Regions from separate parts of the Rahnella sp. BIGb0236 genome, predicted to be linked through region 1. Evidence: predicted binding sites of a transcription regulator. Region 1 holds the regulator's gene; each other region holds the start of a gene.
The links. Region 1 encodes CRP, which controls carbon source genes, mostly activating them, when cyclic AMP is high. Its sites were predicted from a motif close to ATGTGANNNNNNTCACAT; they were not measured.

Region 1 (4,659 bases):
ACCGCTTTGCCATTGCGGCCACAGCCAGATGGTGCCACCGAACGCCAGTGCGCAGCCGATCAGCGTATCCACCAGACGCGGCACCAGAAAATGTATGCCATTCATCGCCAGCAATTGCAGGGTATAAACCGCCGTCACCGTCATACCGACCATCGCCAGCCCGTAGTTTTTACGCAACACCGTATACGACAACAAGGTGATCAGCAGCATGCATAACAGCGTGGTGCCTTCCGGCAGCTCCAGTTTTAACAATCCTGAGGCAATCAGTAATCCGGCCAGCGTGCCCAGCGCACGGTGCTGGATCCGCACGCGCGTGGCGTTATAGCCGTTCTGACTGACCAGCATGATGGTCAGCAAAATCCAGTACGGTTTGGGCAGATTGAAAAACAGACCGAGGCTGCTGCCAATCGCCAGAATAATGCCCAGACGGGCGGCGTTACGCAGGGCGACGGATTTGAACGAGAGATAACTTTTCAGCGCGGGCCAGAAGGGCAGACGCGGCTGCGTGTTCATCAGGTCACGTTTGTACAACGGGCGCTGTGTGCGTAACAGACGGGCAATGCGGCTGAAATGGTAATAACAAAACTGACCGACCGGATTGTCCGGCGTGCGCGCGGCGATTTTCTCCAGCGCCGCCAGTTCATTCGCCATCGTAAAACGCCCGGATAACCGGTGATAAAGAATGTCGTCGGCGATCACCCGCAGCCGCGCAGAAATCACCTGCGCGTTGCGGCGGATCACCGCCTCGGCATGGCTTTCTTCCACCAGCCTTTGCACTTCTTCCGGCTGATGCAGGCTGACGGTGATGTGCTCCTGCAAATCGAGCGCGACCTGAAAACGCTGAAACAGCCGCTTATGGTGATGATGATGCCCGTGCTGCGGCAGCATGTGCAGTTGCTGGTAGAGCAGGGCAATCAGGTCGATGACTTTCTGCTGGCGCGCCAGTAAGGGCGGCAGGGCGGTTTCGGGATCGGTGTGTTGGGTCAGCAGGCTGTATTTGGCTTCGAAATAATCCGCCAGTTGCAGATAAAGCTGGCTGAGGGTTTCGCGCATCGGCTGTTCTTTGGAGATACGAAACCATAACCAGTTAAACAATCCGTACCAGGCGGTGCCGGCGGCAAATAACACCGGTGCCTGCCACATCGGCCGGATCCCGGCCATGCTCAGCGTGAAGATGGTGGCGACCAGCGCACCGGGCAACAGACGCGCATGCAGCGGGCTGATTTCGCCGGTGACGCCGAGCAACAGGGCCAGAGACAGCATGATCAGCGGCAGGGGAATGTGCCAGTTTTCCAGCATCAGTTGCAGCAGAATGCTGCTCACAGCAAAGAGTGAACCGCCGATCATCAGGCGTTTAAAAAAGCGTTTGTGCGGGGTATCCAGACCGGCGACGTTACAACAGGCCGGACAGAGTGAAAAAAGCAGACCCATTTGCAGGTTGCCGAACAGCCAGCAAATGCCGACAGGCAGGCACAACACCAGCGTCTGGCGCAGCGCGTAATTTATTTCAGGATGGTAAAACAGTCTTCGCCATAGCGTCATGGGTAAAGCTTAGCCCATAAAAAAGGCGCGACAGTGTTCTGCCGCGCCGATTTTTGAGGGATTAACGTGTGCCGTAAACGACAATCGTTTTACCGTGTGCGGAGATCAGGCTCTGATCTTCCAGCATTTTGAGAATACGTCCGACTGTTTCACGTGAACAACCGACGATTTGGCCGATTTCCTGACGGGTGATCTTGATTTGCATCCCGTCCGGATGGGTCATTGCATCAGGCTGTTTAGCCAGATTAAGCAAGGTTTGAGCGATACGGCCTGTTACGTCGAGGAAGGCAAGGTTGCCGACTTTCTCTGACGTCACTTGCAGACGGTTAGCCATCTGCGCGGAAAGACGCATCAGAATATCCGGGTTTACCTGAATCAGCTGGCGGAATTTTTTATACGAAATTTCAGCCACTTCGCAGGCAGTTTTAGCACGTACCCAGGCACTGCGTTCCTGACCTTCTTCGAAGAGTCCCAGCTCGCCGATGAAGTCACCTTGGTTCAGGTAGGACAGTATCATCTCTTTGCCTTCTTCATCTTTAATCAGGACGGCAACCGACCCTTTCACGATGTAGTACAGCGTTTCGGCTTTTTCACCCTGGTGAATCAGCGTACTTTTAGACGGATACTTATGTATATGACAGTGAGACAGGAACCATTCAAGAGTCGGGTCTGTTTGTGGCTTGCCGAGAACCATTTGCTATTATCCTCTGTTGTTATCGCTGCCCAAAATCACAGGGCTCAGAGTTCCCTGTACGGCACTTCAACGTAAAAAGCGCCCTTTCAGCATATAACTCCCCAGAAATGCTGCAAGCGGGTGTCGGAGTGCAACAGCCTGTTTATTGCTGTTATCACCGTGGGTTCTGTTCTTAAACCGCGAAAACCGTCACCGCAATTCACTGGAAAGTATGTTTCGGCTTTGTTTGTAGCACAGGTTTGTGATGCTGTCTTCTGTTGTCTCGCTTCAGCATGATGGCGATCGGGTTACGTTGCCAGATTTTAGGTGAAAGGGTACTCTGAGAGCGGATATCGACAAGTTTATTCACCGGGAGAATAGTTCATGCACGCACGTGTTAAATGGGTTGAAGGGCTGACATTTTTAGGTGAGTCAGCGTCAGGGCATCAGATTTCAATGGATGGCAACGCGGGCGATAAAGCCCCCAGCCCGATGGAAATGCTGCTGATGTCTGCGGGCGGTTGCAGCGCGATCGATGTGGTGTCAATTTTGCAAAAAGGTCGCAACGACGTGCGCGATTGTGAAGTGAAACTGACCTCGCAGCGCCGCGAAGAAGCACCGCGTTTATTCACGCACATCAATCTGCATTTCATCGTCACCGGTAAAGATCTCACCGATAAGATTGTCGAGCGTGCGGTCAGCCTGTCTGCCGAAAAGTACTGCTCCGTGTCCCTGATGCTGGGTAAAGCGGCCACCATCACCCACAGCTTTGAAGTGATCAGCGTCGAATAAGTTACGACCAGTCATGCGCGTGGCACTGGCTGCGCAATAAATCCAAAAATCGCCGCGCGGCAAACGTCAGCGGCGATTTTTGCGAGTAAAGCACACAGTATTCTGCCTGCGGCAGGGTATCGATATTGAGCACACTCAACCTTTCTTCCAGCCCAAACGGCGCTTTCATCGCCCGCGCCACAATGGTCAGATAATCAGACTGCAACACCATATTTAGCCCGCACACCACCGAATCTGTATGCACCGGCATTTCCGCTGCCGGCTGATGAAATCCTCCCATCGATATCCTGATTTGCTGGTAATACCCCATATCCGTTTCGGGCAACAGCCAGCGCGCATCCTGTAATTCCGCCAGAGTTGTGGCGTCTGCCAGCGGATGTCCACGCCGGGCGATAACGCAGAAAGGGGCGCTGAACAGCGGCTCACGCACCAGATCTTCCAGCGGAAATCCCGGTCCGGCGGTGCCGACCGCGAAATCCAGTTTCCCTTCGCGCAGTGCAGGTAACAACGTGGAAAGTTGCCCCTCTTTGATCAGCAGTTTGGACTGCGGAAACTGCGTCTTAAATTCTCCTGCCAGTCCGGGAAAAACCGTCAGCGCCAGCAGCGATGAAAATCCAATGGCGACGGAGCCCTGCGAATATTGTTCGATCTGGCGAATTTCATCGGCGGCGCGCTCAAGTTCTTCGAGGATAAATTGCATACGCTGCGCAAATGCACGCCCCGTTTCGGTCAGCGTCATCCCCTGATTACCACGCACAATCAACTGCGTATCGAGCGTTTGTTCCAGTTCACGCAATGTTCTGCTGACCGCCGGTTGTGACTGATTCAACGCCCGCGCCGCGCCGCGAATACTGCCGCTGCGGATAACCTGCTGGAAAACCTTCAGTTGCTGTAATTTCGGCAAATAGCGCATCACGATCCCTATCAGTAAAAAGCATCACCCGCCCAAAAATTGCATCTTATGGTCAGGCTGTAAAGCTGATAGCGTCAGGATTGAGAAAAATAATATGTTGTTATTCAGTTGATTACGTGACGCATGTCGCATTTTACGATTCATCCGGCAGTGAGAAAATCTGACGTGGTGATAACAAAAAGGGATATCCGCTATGAAAAGTCGTTCCCTGATGATCTTCCTGCTATTTGTCGGTTACGCCGTGGTGTATATCGATAAAACAGTGATGGGCTTTGCGCTGCTGCCCATCGAGCGCGAATTTAATCTGCAACCTGAACAGCTGGGGTATATCACCGGCATTTTCTTCCTGGCCTATTCGCTGTTTCAGATCCCCGCGGGCTGGCTGAATGACCGGTTCGGCTACAAAAAAGTGCTCGGCATGTCGCTGTTCTTGCTGGGCGGCTTCGCGCTGTGTTTCGGAACGCTGGGCCTCAGCCTGGGATTACTGGTCACGTTCCGGTTTCTCTCCGGCGTCGGCCATTCCGGCTATCCTGCGTCCTGCGCCAAAGCGGTAGTGTCTAATTTCGCAGTTGAGAAGCGAACCTTTGCGCAGTCGATTTTGCTGTCTTCCGCCGGACTGGCGATGACTGCCGGACCGCTGATTGCGGTTTACAGCCTGGATCATCTTGGCTGGCGCGGATCGTTCTCCATTCTCGGATTGCTGGCTTTTGCCATCGCCGTAACGATTGTGATTTTTGTG
Region 2 (4,659 bases), on a different contig from region 1:
GCCCAGCGTCTGTCCCCCGCCGATCACGACTGCAACCTGTTCCATAACTGACTCCTGATTCTGATAGTTAATCGATAAATTTCAATATGCTGCCCAGCGGGATATCGTCGGGCGTGGTGCCTTTTACATGGACGCTGCCGGGAAATTCAGCGTCGGCACTGCCGTCGAACCGCAGGGTGATATGCCCCAGTTCGCGCAGATTCTGCATCGCCACCTCGCCCACGGCGGTCACCGGATAACGCACATCCGCCAGCTCCATGTATGCGCCACGGTGCAATTCCCCTTCGGTTTTGCCGTGCTGATGAATGAAGCAATAATCCTGAATATCTGCCGGTGCGCCTTCGCGGAAGGTGATCAGCATCTGGTCGGTCAGCGCCTCACGGGCGAAGTCGCCGATGTGCGTAATGGTGGTTTGATAAATGGTTTGCACGGTGACTCCTTACTGATAGATGAAAGCGGAAGCGGCCCAGGCGATAAGCACCGTCGGTGCGCCGGTCAGAAAACGGCTGACCAGCACCGAAGGCACGCCGACGCGCACGGTGTCCTGTTTGGCTTCGGCGAGCGAGAGGCCGACAGGAATGAAATCGCACGCCGCCTGCGCGTTAATGGCGAAAAGTGCAGGCAGCGCCAGATGTGGCGGGATATTGCCGAGTCCGATCTGCACCCCCACCAGCACGCCGATAACCTGCGCGATGACCGCGCCGGGGCCGAGGAAGGGCGAGAGCAGCGGGAAGGAGCAGATCAGCGCCAGCATCACCAGCCCGACGGGGCTTTTTGCCAGCGGCGTCAACCCGTGCGCCACCAGATCGCCCAGCCCGGACGCCATGATGATGCCGATCAGCGCCGCCACGAAGGCCATAAACGGCAGGATAGTTTTGAGTACGGTATCGATGGTGTCGCGCCCGGCCTGGAATAACACCGCCACGCCGGATCCCATCCCCATGCCGACTTTCGCCAGCAGGCCGTCGCTCTGTTCGGTAATTTTTTTGGTGGTGTCGTAATCACGCCCTGCCGCAGCGGGTGCGGGCTTCGTCGCAGCCGGTTCAGCGCCGTCTGCCAGGTCGATCACAATGTCATCCTCACGCACGCCGGACACATAAATGTCTTCAGTAATGAACTGTGCCAGCGGGCCGGACTTGCCGGTCGAATGAATATTTACGGTAGGAATGCGGCGCTTGGGGTAGATGCCGCAACGCAGCGTGCCACCGCAGTCGATTACCGCCACGCCGATTTCTTCCGCCGGTGGCTCACCTTCTTTGAAGCCATCCACCGTTTCCCAGCCGGTCAGTGCCGCCAGTTTGTCGACAATCGCCGGACGCGTGCCCGCCGTGATATACACCACTTTTTTGCCGGGTACCGCGTCAATCAACAACGGACCACCCCAGCCACCTTCGCCCCGGTTAATGCGGATCTTAACGCTCATTTTCTGCTCCGATTTTTAGAATTGGATCTGTTTACAGCTGAACCTGACGATCAAGCTGGATGCCCATCTTGCGTTCGAAGATGCGGGTGGTGAGATCCGTTACCCAGCCACGGAAGAAGTTGGTCACCATGCCCACCAGGAAATAACTGACGGCCAGCGGCCCGAGCGGTAAACCCAGTGTGGTCAGCCCGCTCGCCACGCCGAGATAGACAAACAGTTCACCGGGATTGATGTGCGGGAACAGGCCGTTCATGGAATGGCAGCTGTAAGAGCCTGCGGCGTAATAGCTGGGTTTGTAGATTTCAGGCATAAAGCGCCCGAGGCTGAGGGTCATCGGGTTGCAGAAAACAAAGGTGCCGATCACCGGCAGCAGCAGATAACGTGAAACCGGATTGCCCGCGCAGCGTTGCGCCAGACGTTCGATCCGCCGCTGTCCGACAAACACGATCAGCGCGTTCATGACCACCAGTAAGCTGATTAAGAGAGGCAGAATGCCGGTGACCATCCCGACAAACACCTCCCCGCCCTTTTGAAACAGGCCGATAAACCACTCGGCTCCGTGCGTTATTACGTCGATCATCATCTTCTCCTGTAGGGATACATGTGGGTTTACGCTTTCATGTTTTGTCACTCCACGCTAAAAATATAATCATTATGAATTTATATTAATTATATATTGATCACACTTTGAAAGTTTAATCTTTCAAAATGAAAGATTACTAAGCAAGGGGTATCACAGAGAAGGAAATGAACGGGCGGAAAGGGAGCGGAAGCTGGCCGGAGGATCGTCTCCGGCCTGTGGATTTTTAAGAGAGGAAGGAAAGAAAATCAGATCACTTTGATACGGTGAAACCCAGCATCATGCCGGTGTCTTCATGTTCCAGCAGATGACAGTGCGCCATATAAGCATGTTGTTTGTCGGCCAGATGGTTAAAGCGCACCAGCACTTCACTGCGTGCCCCTTCTACCCGAACGATATCTTTCCAGCCCTGACGGTGCGCTGCCACCGGCTGACCGTTTTCAGAAAGAATACGGAACTGCGTGCCGTGAATATGGAAAGGATGCAGCATCATGTCGCCTTCGCCCGAGATCGTCCATTTCTCGTACTGACCTTGTTTCACATCGAAAGCAGGAACATTCATGTCGTAGGCTTTGCCGTTGATTTTGTTGCCCTGCATGAAATCGTAGCCGCCAGCGGGTTTACTCATGTCCATTCCTGCCATGTTGCCATGACCGTCGTGGCCGGACCCGGACATCCCCGGCATCGCCGCCATCCCGCCGTCACCGTGATCCATGCTTATGCCTACCATGGCGTTATGACCATAACGTTTCATTAATGCGGCCATGCCCTGCTGATCGAGTTGCGGATCCATCATCAGTTGCAGCCAGCGGGTCGGCAGATTGTCGACAGACACCAGCGCCGGAAGCGGCACCAGCGTATCCGGCAATGCCCCGCCGCTTTGGGTGAGCGTCGGCTGAATGCGCAGCACCGGCAACGGCTTATCGAACGGTGCCAGCGTCATGCCCATTTGTTTCACCGGCAGCGTGACCAGATCAAAGGCTTTGCCGTCGGTACACTCAATCAGCACTTCAAAACGTTCGCCCATCAGCATCGGCAAATCGCTGACTTTCACCGGTTCCGGCAGGAAACCGCCGTCGCTGGCGATGACATACATCGGACGATTATCGCTGGTGGCGATATGCAGCGAACGTGCGTTACAGCCGTTGAGCAGCCGCAGACGCAGCCAGCCACGGGAAATCCCGTGCTGCGGATACACCGCGCCGTTGGTCAGCATGTGCTGCCCGAACCAGCCGACGGCGGCGGTCATGACATCCATCTGATAATCGATCTGTCCGGCGTCGTTCAGGCGTTTATCCTGCAAAATGATCGGAATATCATCCACGCCCCAGCGTTTCGGGATCTGCAAAATATCGCTGCTTTCATCTTCAATCAGCACCATGCCCGCCAGCCCCATCGCCACCTGATGGCCGCTGGTCTGATGTGGATGCGGGTGGAACCAGCAGGTCGCCGCAGGCTGATCGAGCTGTAACGTCACTTTACGGTTCTGGCCGGGTTCGATGAGTCCCTGTGGTCCGCCATCGACGTCACCCGGAATTTCCAGCCCGTGCCAGTGCACGGTACTGGCGACATTCAGCCGGTTATTGACGGTCACGCTGACCGGCTTGCCACGGCGGATACGCAGCGCGGGGCCGAGGAGATTACCGTTTACCCCCCAGGTCTCGGTGTTCACGCCGGGCAGAAACTGGCTCTGACCGCGCTGCAAGGTGAGCGTGAAGGCATTGCGGATATCGGGTTCGAGTAACGCGGGGATCGGCAAAGCCGGACGGTCAGCGGCGAGCGCGAAACGGCTCCAGCCGGGCAGCGTACTGGCGGCGCCCATCAGGGTCGTCCACTTTACGAAATCGCGACGGTTCATTTTTCAGTCCTTATGAGGGGCAATTGCCAGACGGATGGCGTAAGCGTGCCATAATAGTACAACAGCCTAAACCCTCTCCTTAGGGGAAGGTCAAGCGGCTGACGCGGGGAAAAGAAATTTGGTGCCACACAATGCAAATATGGTAACGTCATTTTAATGATTTGCGCGCCAGCGCTTTCCCCACTTTCTCTCTAAAAGAACAAGAACACGTCCATGAAAAAAACAACATTGTGTTTGCTGTTACTGTCGCTGCTCGGCTTTTCCTCCGCCAGTCAGGCACTGAGTGAATCAGAAGCGGAAGATCTTGCGGATCTGACGGCGGTCTTTGTGTATCTGAAAAATAACTGCGGCTACGAGCAACTGCCGAATACGCAAATCAAACGCGCGATCGTGTTTTTCGCCCAGCAAAACCGCTGGGATCTGAGCAATTACAACAGCTTTAATATGCAGTCGATGGGCGAAGACAGCTACCGCGATCTGAGCGGCATCGCCGTACCCAAACCGACCAAATGCAAATCTCTGGCGCGTGACTCGCTGAGTTTGCTGGCCTACACCAACTAAACCCTGTCAGCCGGTTTACCGGTCTTGTGCTCCGTCATTCTGCTGCCGGAGCCTGTCTTCTTCCCCCGACTTTCCGCGCCACGCCTGCCTCGTCTACACTTAAGCTAAATTGACCTGTCTGAAATTCAACCGTGCATGGACGGGCAGAGTTAGCTATCATGTGCGCCCATTTTTATGGCTGCGATTGATCAGGAGAAACAACGACATGTCCCGGAACTCGTCATCCAAAGAAATATG
Region 3 (4,659 bases), on a different contig from region 1:
ACTGACTCCAACGATCCTGCGTGATTCTCAGGAATACGTGTGCAAGAAACACAACCTGCCACACAACAGCCTGAACTTCGTGTTCCACGGCGGTTCCGGTTCTACTGCAGCAGAAATCAAAGAATCTGTAGGTTACGGTGTTATCAAAATGAACATCGATACCGACACCCAGTGGGCTAACTGGGACGGCATCCTGCAGTTCTACAAGAAAAACGAAGCTTACCTGCAAGGTCAGTTGGGTAACCCGGAAGGCGCGGACAAACCTAACAAGAAATTCTATGACCCGCGCGTATGGCTGCGTTCTGCACAGTCTTCCATGGTGACTCGCCTGGAACTGGCATTCAAAGAACTGAACGCGATCGACGTACTGTAATTCTTACGCTTCCGGTGCTTGACCACCGGAATGTGAGGATAATCGTCAAAGGGGCTTCGGCCCCTTTTTTATTGCCTGCTTTCCGGCCACAATAGCCCGTTATCTGTGTTTCGCCAGAATCCCCGAAGAGAGAGCCATGAAGCCAAAATCTGTCACCCTCGATGATGTCGCGCGCCACGCCGGTGTGTCTTATCAGACCGTTTCGCGCGTCCTGAATCAGGCTGCGCACGTCTCGGTCAGAACGCGCAATAAAGTCGAACAGGCGATGGCGGCGCTGAATTACGTTCCGAACCGTGTCGCCCAGCAACTGGCGGGCAAACAAAGTTACACGCTGGGTCTGGCGACCACCGAACTGGCCCTGCATGCGCCGTCACAAATTGCCTCGGCGATGAAAACCCGCGCGAACCAGTTAGGCTTCAACGTCGTGATTTCGATGATTGATAACCTGAGCCTTGCTGCGTGCCGTACGGCGGTGAATGAACTGATGTCGCAGCGGGTCGATGGCGTGCTGATCAACGTGCCGCTGTCGAATGACGACGCTGACGCGATCGCCCGGCTTTGTGGCAATTTACCGGCGTTGTTTCTGGATGTGGATCCGCAGGCGGATGTGTTCAAGATTCTGTTCGATCCGCATTGCGGGGCAGAGCAGGGCGTGGAACATTTGCTGACACTCGGTCATCAGCAGATCGCGGTGCTGACCGGCCCGCTGGAATCCATCTCTGCGCGACTGCGCTATGAAGGCTGGCTGAAGACGCTGGCGACGCACCATATTACGCCCTGTGCGGTTCAGCACGGCGACTGGAGCGCGGCGTCCGGTTATCAGCAGGCCCTGTTGTTGCTCAGTCAGCCGGTACGTCCTACGGCTATTCTGGTCGCCAATGACCAGATGGCGCTGGGTGTCCTGCGTGCCGTCCATGAGTTTGGTTTGCGGGTGCCGGAACAGATCTCGGTGATTGGCTATGACGACACCGAAGACAGCGCCTTTTTCTTCCCGCCGCTGACCACCATCAAACAGGATTTCCGCCTGCTCGGGCACGAGAGCATTAACCGGCTGGTTGAGCATCTGCATACGCATGGCGATCATCAGCAATCCTCGCTGTTACTGCCCACGTCCCTGGTGGAACGCCACACAACCGCCAGACCCGGCGAAGACAATGTGTCACAGGAAGCCTTGTCGCAGGAACTGATCCGCATCGCCCGCCAGCTCAGCGCGCTGTAACCCCCTTTTCAGAACAGACTGACGCGGAATTTGTGATCCGCGTCCCTTTCCCGCATCCCTCCGCTTTACTTACGCCTCACGGTTACGCATGTTTATATGATTGTGAGCGCATAACAATTTAGCGGGGAAACATTATGACGTCATCATCGGAAGATACATTATCATCACTGGCCACTGTTCTGGCCCGCCGTGACTGGGAAAAACCGGCCTCGACGCAGTGCAACAGATTACCTGCGCATCCGCCATTCAGCAGCTGGCGAAATGCTGAGAAAGCCAGAGAGGGTAAGGCTTCAGAGCAAGTTCGCAGCCTGAATGGCGAGTGGGTATTCAGCTATTTCACCCGTCCCGAAGCCGTGCCTGAGCAATGGCTGCAACAGGATCTGGACGGTGCCGATCTTGTGCAAGTGCCCTCTAACTGGCAACTGGCGGGATACGACGCGCCGATTTATACCAACGTTCAGTATCCGATCCCGGTCAATCCGCCGTTTGTGCCGGAAGAAAACCCTACCGGTTGTTACTCGCTCACAGTTTCTGTGGATAATGACTGGCTGACCTGCGGGCAGACGCGCATTGTGTTCAACGGCGTGAATTCTGCTTTCTACTTATGGTGTAACGGTCAGTGGGTCGGCTATTCGCAGGACAGCCGTTTACCGGCCGAATTCGATCTCAGCGGCGTACTGCATGCGGGTGAAAACCGGCTGGCGGTGATGGTGCTGCGCTGGAGCGACGGCAGCTATCTGGAAGATCAGGATATGTGGCGCATGAGCGGGATTTTCCGCGATGTCACCTTGCTGCATAAACCGGCGGAACAAATTACTGACATGCAGGTGCGCACGCATCTGTTCCACGGTTTCACCCAGGCCGAACTGGAAGTGCAGGTCAGCGCCGCCGTGCCGCAGGAAAACGCCGCGGATTATCAGGTGCGCGTCCAGTTGTGGCAGGGCGATAAACCGGTGGCGGAACATCAGCAACCGCTCGGCAGCGACATCATTGATGAACGCGGGGCGGCCTTTGACCGCACCACGCTGCGTCTGCCGGTCAGTCAGCCCGCCTTGTGGAGTGCAGAACAGCCCGCATTATACCGCGCGGTGGTTTCCCTGATTTCGCCGCAGGGGCAGCTTCTTGAAGCCGAAGCCTGCGACGTCGGTTTCCGTCAGGTGGAAATCAGCAACGGGCTGCTGAAAGTGAACGGTCAGCCGGTACTGATCCGCGGCACCAACCGTCACGAGCATCATCCTGAAAACGGTCAGGTGATGGACGAAGCAACGATGCGCCGCGACATCGTGCTGATGAAACAGCACAACTTTAACGCCGTGCGCTGCTCGCATTATCCGAACCATCCGCTGTGGTACAAGCTGTGTGACCAATACGGCCTGTATGTGGTCGATGAAGCCAATATCGAAACCCACGGCATGCAGCCGATGAACCGTCTGTCGGATGATCCGGTATGGTTCAATGCTTTCAGCGAACGCGTTACCCGTATGGTTCAGCGCGACCGCAACCATCCGTGCATCATCATCTGGTCACTGGGCAACGAATCCGGCCACGGCGCGAATCACGATGCGCTTTACCGCTGGATCAAATCTGTCGATCCGACCCGTCCGGTGCAGTACGAAGGCGGCGGCGCCAACAGCGCGGCAACTGACATTATCTGCCCGATGTATTCCCGTGTTGAGCAGGATCAGCCCTTCCCGGCAGTGCCGAAATGGTCAATCAAAAAGTGGATCAGCATGCCGGACGAAACGCGTCCGCTGATCCTCTGCGAATACGCCCATGCGATGGGCAACAGCTTTGGCGGCTTCGATAAATACTGGAAAGCGTTCCGCCAGTTCCCGCGTCTGCAGGGCGGTTTTGTCTGGGACTGGGTCGATCAGAGTCTGCTGCGCACCGGCGAAGACGGCGGGCGTTATATGGCCTACGGCGGTGATTTTGGCGATACGCCAAACGACCGCCAGTTCTGCATGAACGGTCTGGTGTTTGCTGACCGCACGCCGCACCCGTCGTTGTTTGAAGCGCAGCGCGCCCAGCAATTCTTCCAGTTCTCGCTGATCAGCACCGCGCCGCTGACGCTGGAAATCCACAGCGAATATCTGTTCCGTCACAGCGACAACGAACAACTGGTCTGGCGTATCGAACGTGACGGCGAGGTGATTTCGCAGGGCGAGGCCGCGCTGAATATTGCACCAAACGGCAAGCAAACCCTCAATCTGGGCGATATCCCGCCGGCAGAAGGTGATCTGTGGCTGAACGTCGCCGTGCATCAGCCGCAGGCGACGGCCTGGTCAGACGCCGGTCACCGCAGTGCCTGGGATCAATGGCAGCTGCCGCAGCCGCTGACGTTGCCGGTTCCCGAAAAAATCTCCGCCGCCGCGCCGGTGCTGGATCAGCAGGGCGATCAGATCACGGTATTGCATGGCGCGCAACGCTGGCAGTTCAGCCATCAGAGCGGATTGCTGGAGCAGTGGTTTGATGGCAAAAAGCCGCGTCTGCTTTCTGCGCTGCGTGACCAGTTTGTCCGTGCGCCGGTGGATAACGATATCGGCGTCAGCGAAGTCACCCGTATCGATCCGAATGCCTGGGTTGAACGCTGGAAAGCCGCCGGGATGTATCAGCTGGAATCGCGTTTATTAAACATTTCCGCCGATCAGTTGCAGGACGGCGTGGTGATCATCACCACCCACGCGTACATGGCGGGGGACGAAACGCGTCTGCTGAGCCGCAAGATTTTCCGCATCGATAATCAGGGCGAGCTGCATATCAGCGCCGATGTCCGCGTGGCGTCAAACGTGCCGTCGCCGGGACGTATCGGCCTTACCTGTCAGCTGGCGGAAACGGCAGAGAATGTCAGCTGGCTGGGGCTGGGACCGCATGAAAACTATCCGGATCGTCGTCTGGCCGCACAACACGGGCGCTGGACGTTGCCACTTGGCGAACTCTACACGCCCTATGTTTTCCCGACCGAAAACGGCCTGCGTGGAGAAACCCGCGAGCTGGATTACGCCGGATGGAAGCTGCGCGGCAATTTCCACTTTGGCCTGAGCCGCTACAGCCTGCAACAGCTGATGGA
Region 4 (4,659 bases), on a different contig from region 1:
TATTGTGCCGGATCGCGATCTTCTTCCAGAGACAGTTGCAGCAGCGTTTGCAGGCAACGGTAGTAGTTGTTGCGCTCATCGCTGTACACAGACGAGTTGAACTCGTGTGCCCACTCAGCCCAGGTCAATGCCTGATCTAAATCGCCACCCGCCAGTGCCAGCATGGATTTCAGTTCGCCCACACGCAGGGTGTACCAGCCGTTGTCCTTACCACTGGCAATACCCAGTAATTCACGGACGCGGGTAAAGTCATCGAGACCTTCATCATCGAGCTGAGTGATCATCTCAAGATAGGTTTCTTTCGGCAGATCACTGTCCGGCAAGGCCAGCAGCTGTTCACGCAGATGTGCGCCCATGCTGTTATTCGCCAGCAGCAGGTCTTCTGCAGGGTAGATATCCGACATACCAGGGACAATAATGCGACAGGCATACACGTCCAGATGCTCGTAATCTGCGATATACACTTCGGCATCTTCTTTATCAAAGATAGCCATCAGGGTCGCGAATTCTTCTTCTGTCGTGCCGCTGAAACTCCAGTCGGCAAACGGATAGTCGGCGTCCTGCTTGAACATGTCCCATGAAATCAGACCGCTTGAGTCGATGAAATGGGTTTCAAGGTTAGCGTGTTCCGCCACTTCTTCGTCATCGAAGGTTGGCGCCGTGAAGACATCCAGATCTTTCAGGCTGCGGCCCTGCAGCAGTTCAGTCACGGTACGTTCCAGTGCGACACCAAAATCAGGGTGTGCGCCAAAGGAGGCGAAACAGGTGCCGTTTGCCGGGTTGAACAGCACCACGCAAATGACCGGATAGTTTCCACCCAGAGAAGCGTCATAGGAAAGAATAGGGAAACCTTCTTCTTCCAGTTTGGCGATGGCTTCCACCACGCCCGGGTAACGTGCCAGCACGTCAGCAGGAATTTCGGGCAGGCTGATTGATTCGGCAATAATGCGGTTCTTGACGTAACGCTCGAAAACTTCTGACAGCCCCTGCACACGCGCTTCATTGGCCGTGTTACCGGCAGACATCCCGTTAGAGACGTACAGGTTGCCGATGATATTCATCGGAATGTAAACGGTTTGCAGATCAGACTGACGGGTAAACGGCAGGGCGCAGATACCGCGATCCGGATTGCCTGACTGCAGGTCGATCAGATCACTGGCAACCAGTTCTTTATCGGCATCATAAAAGGCATGCAGGCGTTCATCCAGAATGCCAGCCGGCAGGCTGTCGTCTTCAGGCAGCGGGAACCACTTTTCATTCGGATAATGCACGAAGTCGCCGTTGGCAATCTCTTTGCCCAGATAGAAATCGGCAAAGAAATAGTTTGTCGACAGACGCTCAAAATATTCCCCCAATGCCGACGCGAGAGCGGCTTTCTTGCTGGCCCCTTTACCGTTGGTGAAGCACAGCGGACAGTCGCGATCGCGAATGTGCACTGACCAGACGTGGGGAACCGGATTCAGCCAGGAAGCTTCTTCGATATTAAAGCCGAGATCGGTGAGTTTTTGTTGGAAGCGGGAAATGGAGTCTTCCAGCGCCGCGTCTTTACCAGGAATAAAAGTTTGCGTCATTGAGTTCACTTTTGAGCGTGCTAAAAACGCGCAATGATACGGGGTTTTGCGTATGAGCTCCATGTATTCGTGTTAAGAATGTAATCGCGGTGTAACGCGCTAAGCTTGTCTGTAAATCCGCGGCAGGTAAGCCGCTGTTTTCTCTTCCCGTGAGGCATCTATGCAGGCTTTTGATCTGAAACGTATGACGCTGGATAAGTTCCCTCTTGAGTATCTTGGAGAGGTGACATTCCGCTGCTTTTTCATTTTTATTGTGGTGTTTGTCTTTCTGAAACTGACCGGGCGTCGGGGCGTGAATCAGCTTTCTTTGTTCGAAGTGGTGATCATTCTGACGCTGGGTTCTGCCGCCGGTGACGTGACGTTTTATGATGACGTCCCGCTGTTGCCCGTGTTTGCGGTCTTTTTCTCAATTCTGCTGTTTTACCGTCTTTCAACCTGGCTGATGGATAAAAGTCCCCATTTCCAAAACTGGATGGAAGGCAAACCGCTGATCATCATTCGTGACGGCATGTTTGAATGGGAAACCATGGCGCGCGAGAACATCACCAAAGGCGAATTCTACATGGAGTTGCGGCAGAAAGGGGTGGAGCATCTCGGCCAGGTGCGGCTGGCGTTTCTTGAAGCTAACGGCGGCCTGAGTGTTTATTTCCGGCTGGACGAGGATGTCCAACCGGGCCTGCCTGTGTTGCCGGAAGATTACATTGATATCGAGACCCTGATGCTCACCAGCGGGCTGTATGCCTGCCATCAGTGCAGCCTGATTCAAACTTTCAAAGTGGGCGAAAAAGCGGCCTGTCCGCGTTGTCAAAATATCACCTGGGTGAGGGCGCTGAGTACCGTACGGGCGTGAACAGATAATCCTGTTAAATCAGCTTTCCAGGGAGGAATGAACCTTGTGACCTATATCTCATCGCTGTTTATCAGGTCGTGGTGAATAAGCGTTGCAGACTGCTTGTCTAGGATGATAAAACCGTTAAATTAGTGGTTACTATGTGGCTGTCTCAGAGAAGTGGTGAGGGGAAATGACTCAGGTTTATAATTTTAGTGCAGGCCCGGCAATGATCCCGGCTGAAGTGTTGCGTCGTGCGGAACAGGAACTTTGTAACTGGCACGGACTGGGTACATCGGTGATGGAAATCAGTCACCGTAGTAAGGAATTTATCCAGGTTGCTGAAGAATCCGAAAAGGATATCCGTGACCTGCTGAATATTCCCCCGAACTACAAGGTGCTGTTCTGCCACGGTGGCGCGCGCGCGCAATTCGCTGCCGTCCCGATGAACCTGCTGGGCGACAAATCCTCCGCTGATTACATTGATGGCGGTTACTGGGCGCACAGCGCCGTAAAAGAAGTCCAAAAATACTGCTCGCCTAACGTGATTGATGTCACCACCACGATTGATGGCAAGCGTGGCATTCTGCCGATGAACGAATGGCAGCTGAGTGCAGATTCCGCCTACGTGCATTACTGCCCGAATGAAACGATCGATGGTATTGCTATCGATGAAATGCCTGATTTCGGCGACAAAATCGTGGTTGCCGACTATTCCTCTTGTATCCTTTCCCGCCCGATCGATGTCAGCCGTTTTGGTGTTATCTATGCCGGTGCGCAGAAAAATATCGGTCCGGCCGGTCTGACGCTGGTCATCGTTCGTGAAGACCTGCTGGGTAAAGCCCGCACAGAACTGCCGTCTATTCTGGATTATACCGTGCTGGCTGAGAACGATTCTATGTTCAATACCCCGCCAACATTTGCATGGTATCTGTCAGGCATGGTGTTCAAATGGCTGAAAGAACAGGGCGGTCTGCGCGAGATGGAAAAACGCAATCGCGCAAAAGCTGAACTGCTCTATGGCGCCATCGACCGTACCGGTTTCTACCGTAACCCGGTTGCGGCAGCTAACCGGTCGTGGATGAATGTTCCTTTCCAGATGGCGGATGCTTCTCTGGATAAACTGTTCCTCGATCAGGCGCAGGAAGCCGGTCTGCACGCATTAAAAGGTCACCGTGTTGCTGGCGGTATGCGCGCATCTATTTATAATGCAATGCCCCTTGAAGGCGTCAAAGCCCTGACCGACTTTATGGCGGAGTTCGAAAAGCGCCACGGTTAAGTGCTGGTTTTCGGGCCAGCAAAATGCTTGAGTAAGAAGCCTTAAAAATGACCCCGGCTCACTGTCCGGGGTCATTTTATGAAAAGAAGAATTGGAGAAAGAGTGGAATCCCTGACATTACAACCCGTTGCACTGGTTAACGGCAGCATCAATTTACCTGGCTCAAAAAGTGTTTCCAACCGCGCACTTTTACTGGCTGCTTTTGCACAGGGCACTACCCGCCTGACGAATCTGCTCGACAGCGACGATGTTCGCCATATGCTCACCGCACTGGCGCAACTGGGCGTCACGCATCGTTTGTCTGCCTCCCGTACCGAGTGTGAAATCGACGGTCTGGGCACGACTTTTTCCAATGCTAAAGGTCTGGAACTGTTTCTGGGTAACGCAGGGACGGCCATGCGTCCGCTGGCTGCCGCGTTATGTCTGGGTGAACAGGATGTGGTCCTCACCGGCGAGCCACGCATGAAAGAGCGCCCGATCGGACATCTGGTGGATGCATTACGGCAGGGCGGCGCGCAGATTGATTATGTAGAGCAGGAAAACTATCCGCCACTGCGTCTGCGCGGCGGCTTTAGTGGCGGCAATGTCAGCGTTGATGGCAGCGTGTCCAGCCAGTTCCTGACGGCGTTGCTGATGACCGCGCCACTGGCAGTGAATGACACGACCATTCAGATTAAAGGTGATCTGGTTTCCAAACCTTATATCGATATCACCCTGAACCTGATGAAAACCTTCGGTATTGAAGTGGAAAACCACCAGTACCAGCAATTCAGCATTAAAGGCCAGCAACACTATGTGTCGCCGGGTGCTTATCTGGTTGAAGGTGATGCTTCTTCTGCGTCCTACTTCCTGGCTGCTGCAGCCATCAAGGGCGGTACGGTTCGTGTGACCGGTATTGGTAAAAACAGCATGCAGGGTGATATTCGTTTTGCCGATGTGCTGGAGAAAATGGGCGCAGCCATTCACTGGGCTGATGATTA

Region 2: the regulator CRP is predicted to act here: its motif matches at 2,092-2,109, upstream of EDF78_RS12070 (PTS glucitol/sorbitol transporter subunit IIC).
Region 3: the regulator CRP is predicted to act here: its motif matches at 1,623-1,640, upstream of EDF78_RS22885 (beta-galactosidase).
Region 4: the regulator CRP is predicted to act here: its motif matches at 2,465-2,482, upstream of serC (3-phosphoserine/phosphohydroxythreonine transaminase).

Annotation. Positions count from the first base shown of each region.
Region 1 covers NZ_SOAO01000004.1:365,023-369,681, forward strand. Annotated here, with positions in the region: gene EDF78_RS11315 (YccS/YhfK family putative transporter) at 1-1,542, opposite strand, end outside; gene crp (cAMP-activated global transcriptional regulator CRP) at 1,604-2,236, opposite strand; gene EDF78_RS11325 (OsmC family protein) at 2,600-3,007, shown strand; gene EDF78_RS11330 (LysR substrate-binding domain-containing protein) at 3,009-3,920, opposite strand; gene EDF78_RS11335 (MFS transporter) at 4,114-4,659, shown strand, end outside.
Region 2 covers NZ_SOAO01000005.1:70,950-75,608, forward strand. Annotated here, with positions in the region: gene srlD (sorbitol-6-phosphate dehydrogenase) at 1-45, opposite strand, end outside; gene srlB (PTS glucitol/sorbitol transporter subunit IIA) at 68-430, opposite strand; gene EDF78_RS12065 (glucitol/sorbitol-specific PTS transporter subunit IIBC) at 440-1,423, opposite strand; gene EDF78_RS12070 (PTS glucitol/sorbitol transporter subunit IIC) at 1,455-2,003, opposite strand; gene cueO (multicopper oxidase CueO) at 2,257-3,861, opposite strand; gene EDF78_RS12080 (YacC family pilotin-like protein) at 4,075-4,422, shown strand; gene speE (polyamine aminopropyltransferase) at 4,628-4,659, shown strand, end outside.
Region 3 covers NZ_SOAO01000016.1:89,962-94,620, forward strand. Annotated here, with positions in the region: gene fbaA (class II fructose-bisphosphate aldolase) at 1-373, shown strand, start outside; gene EDF78_RS22880 (LacI family DNA-binding transcriptional regulator) at 510-1,592, shown strand; gene EDF78_RS22885 (beta-galactosidase) at 1,727-4,659, shown strand, end outside.
Region 4 covers NZ_SOAO01000013.1:89,668-94,326, reverse strand. Annotated here, with positions in the region: gene ycaO (30S ribosomal protein S12 methylthiotransferase accessory factor YcaO) at 1-1,571, opposite strand, end outside; gene EDF78_RS21020 (YetF domain-containing protein) at 1,732-2,421, shown strand; gene serC (3-phosphoserine/phosphohydroxythreonine transaminase) at 2,594-3,679, shown strand; gene aroA (3-phosphoshikimate 1-carboxyvinyltransferase) at 3,782-4,659, shown strand, end outside.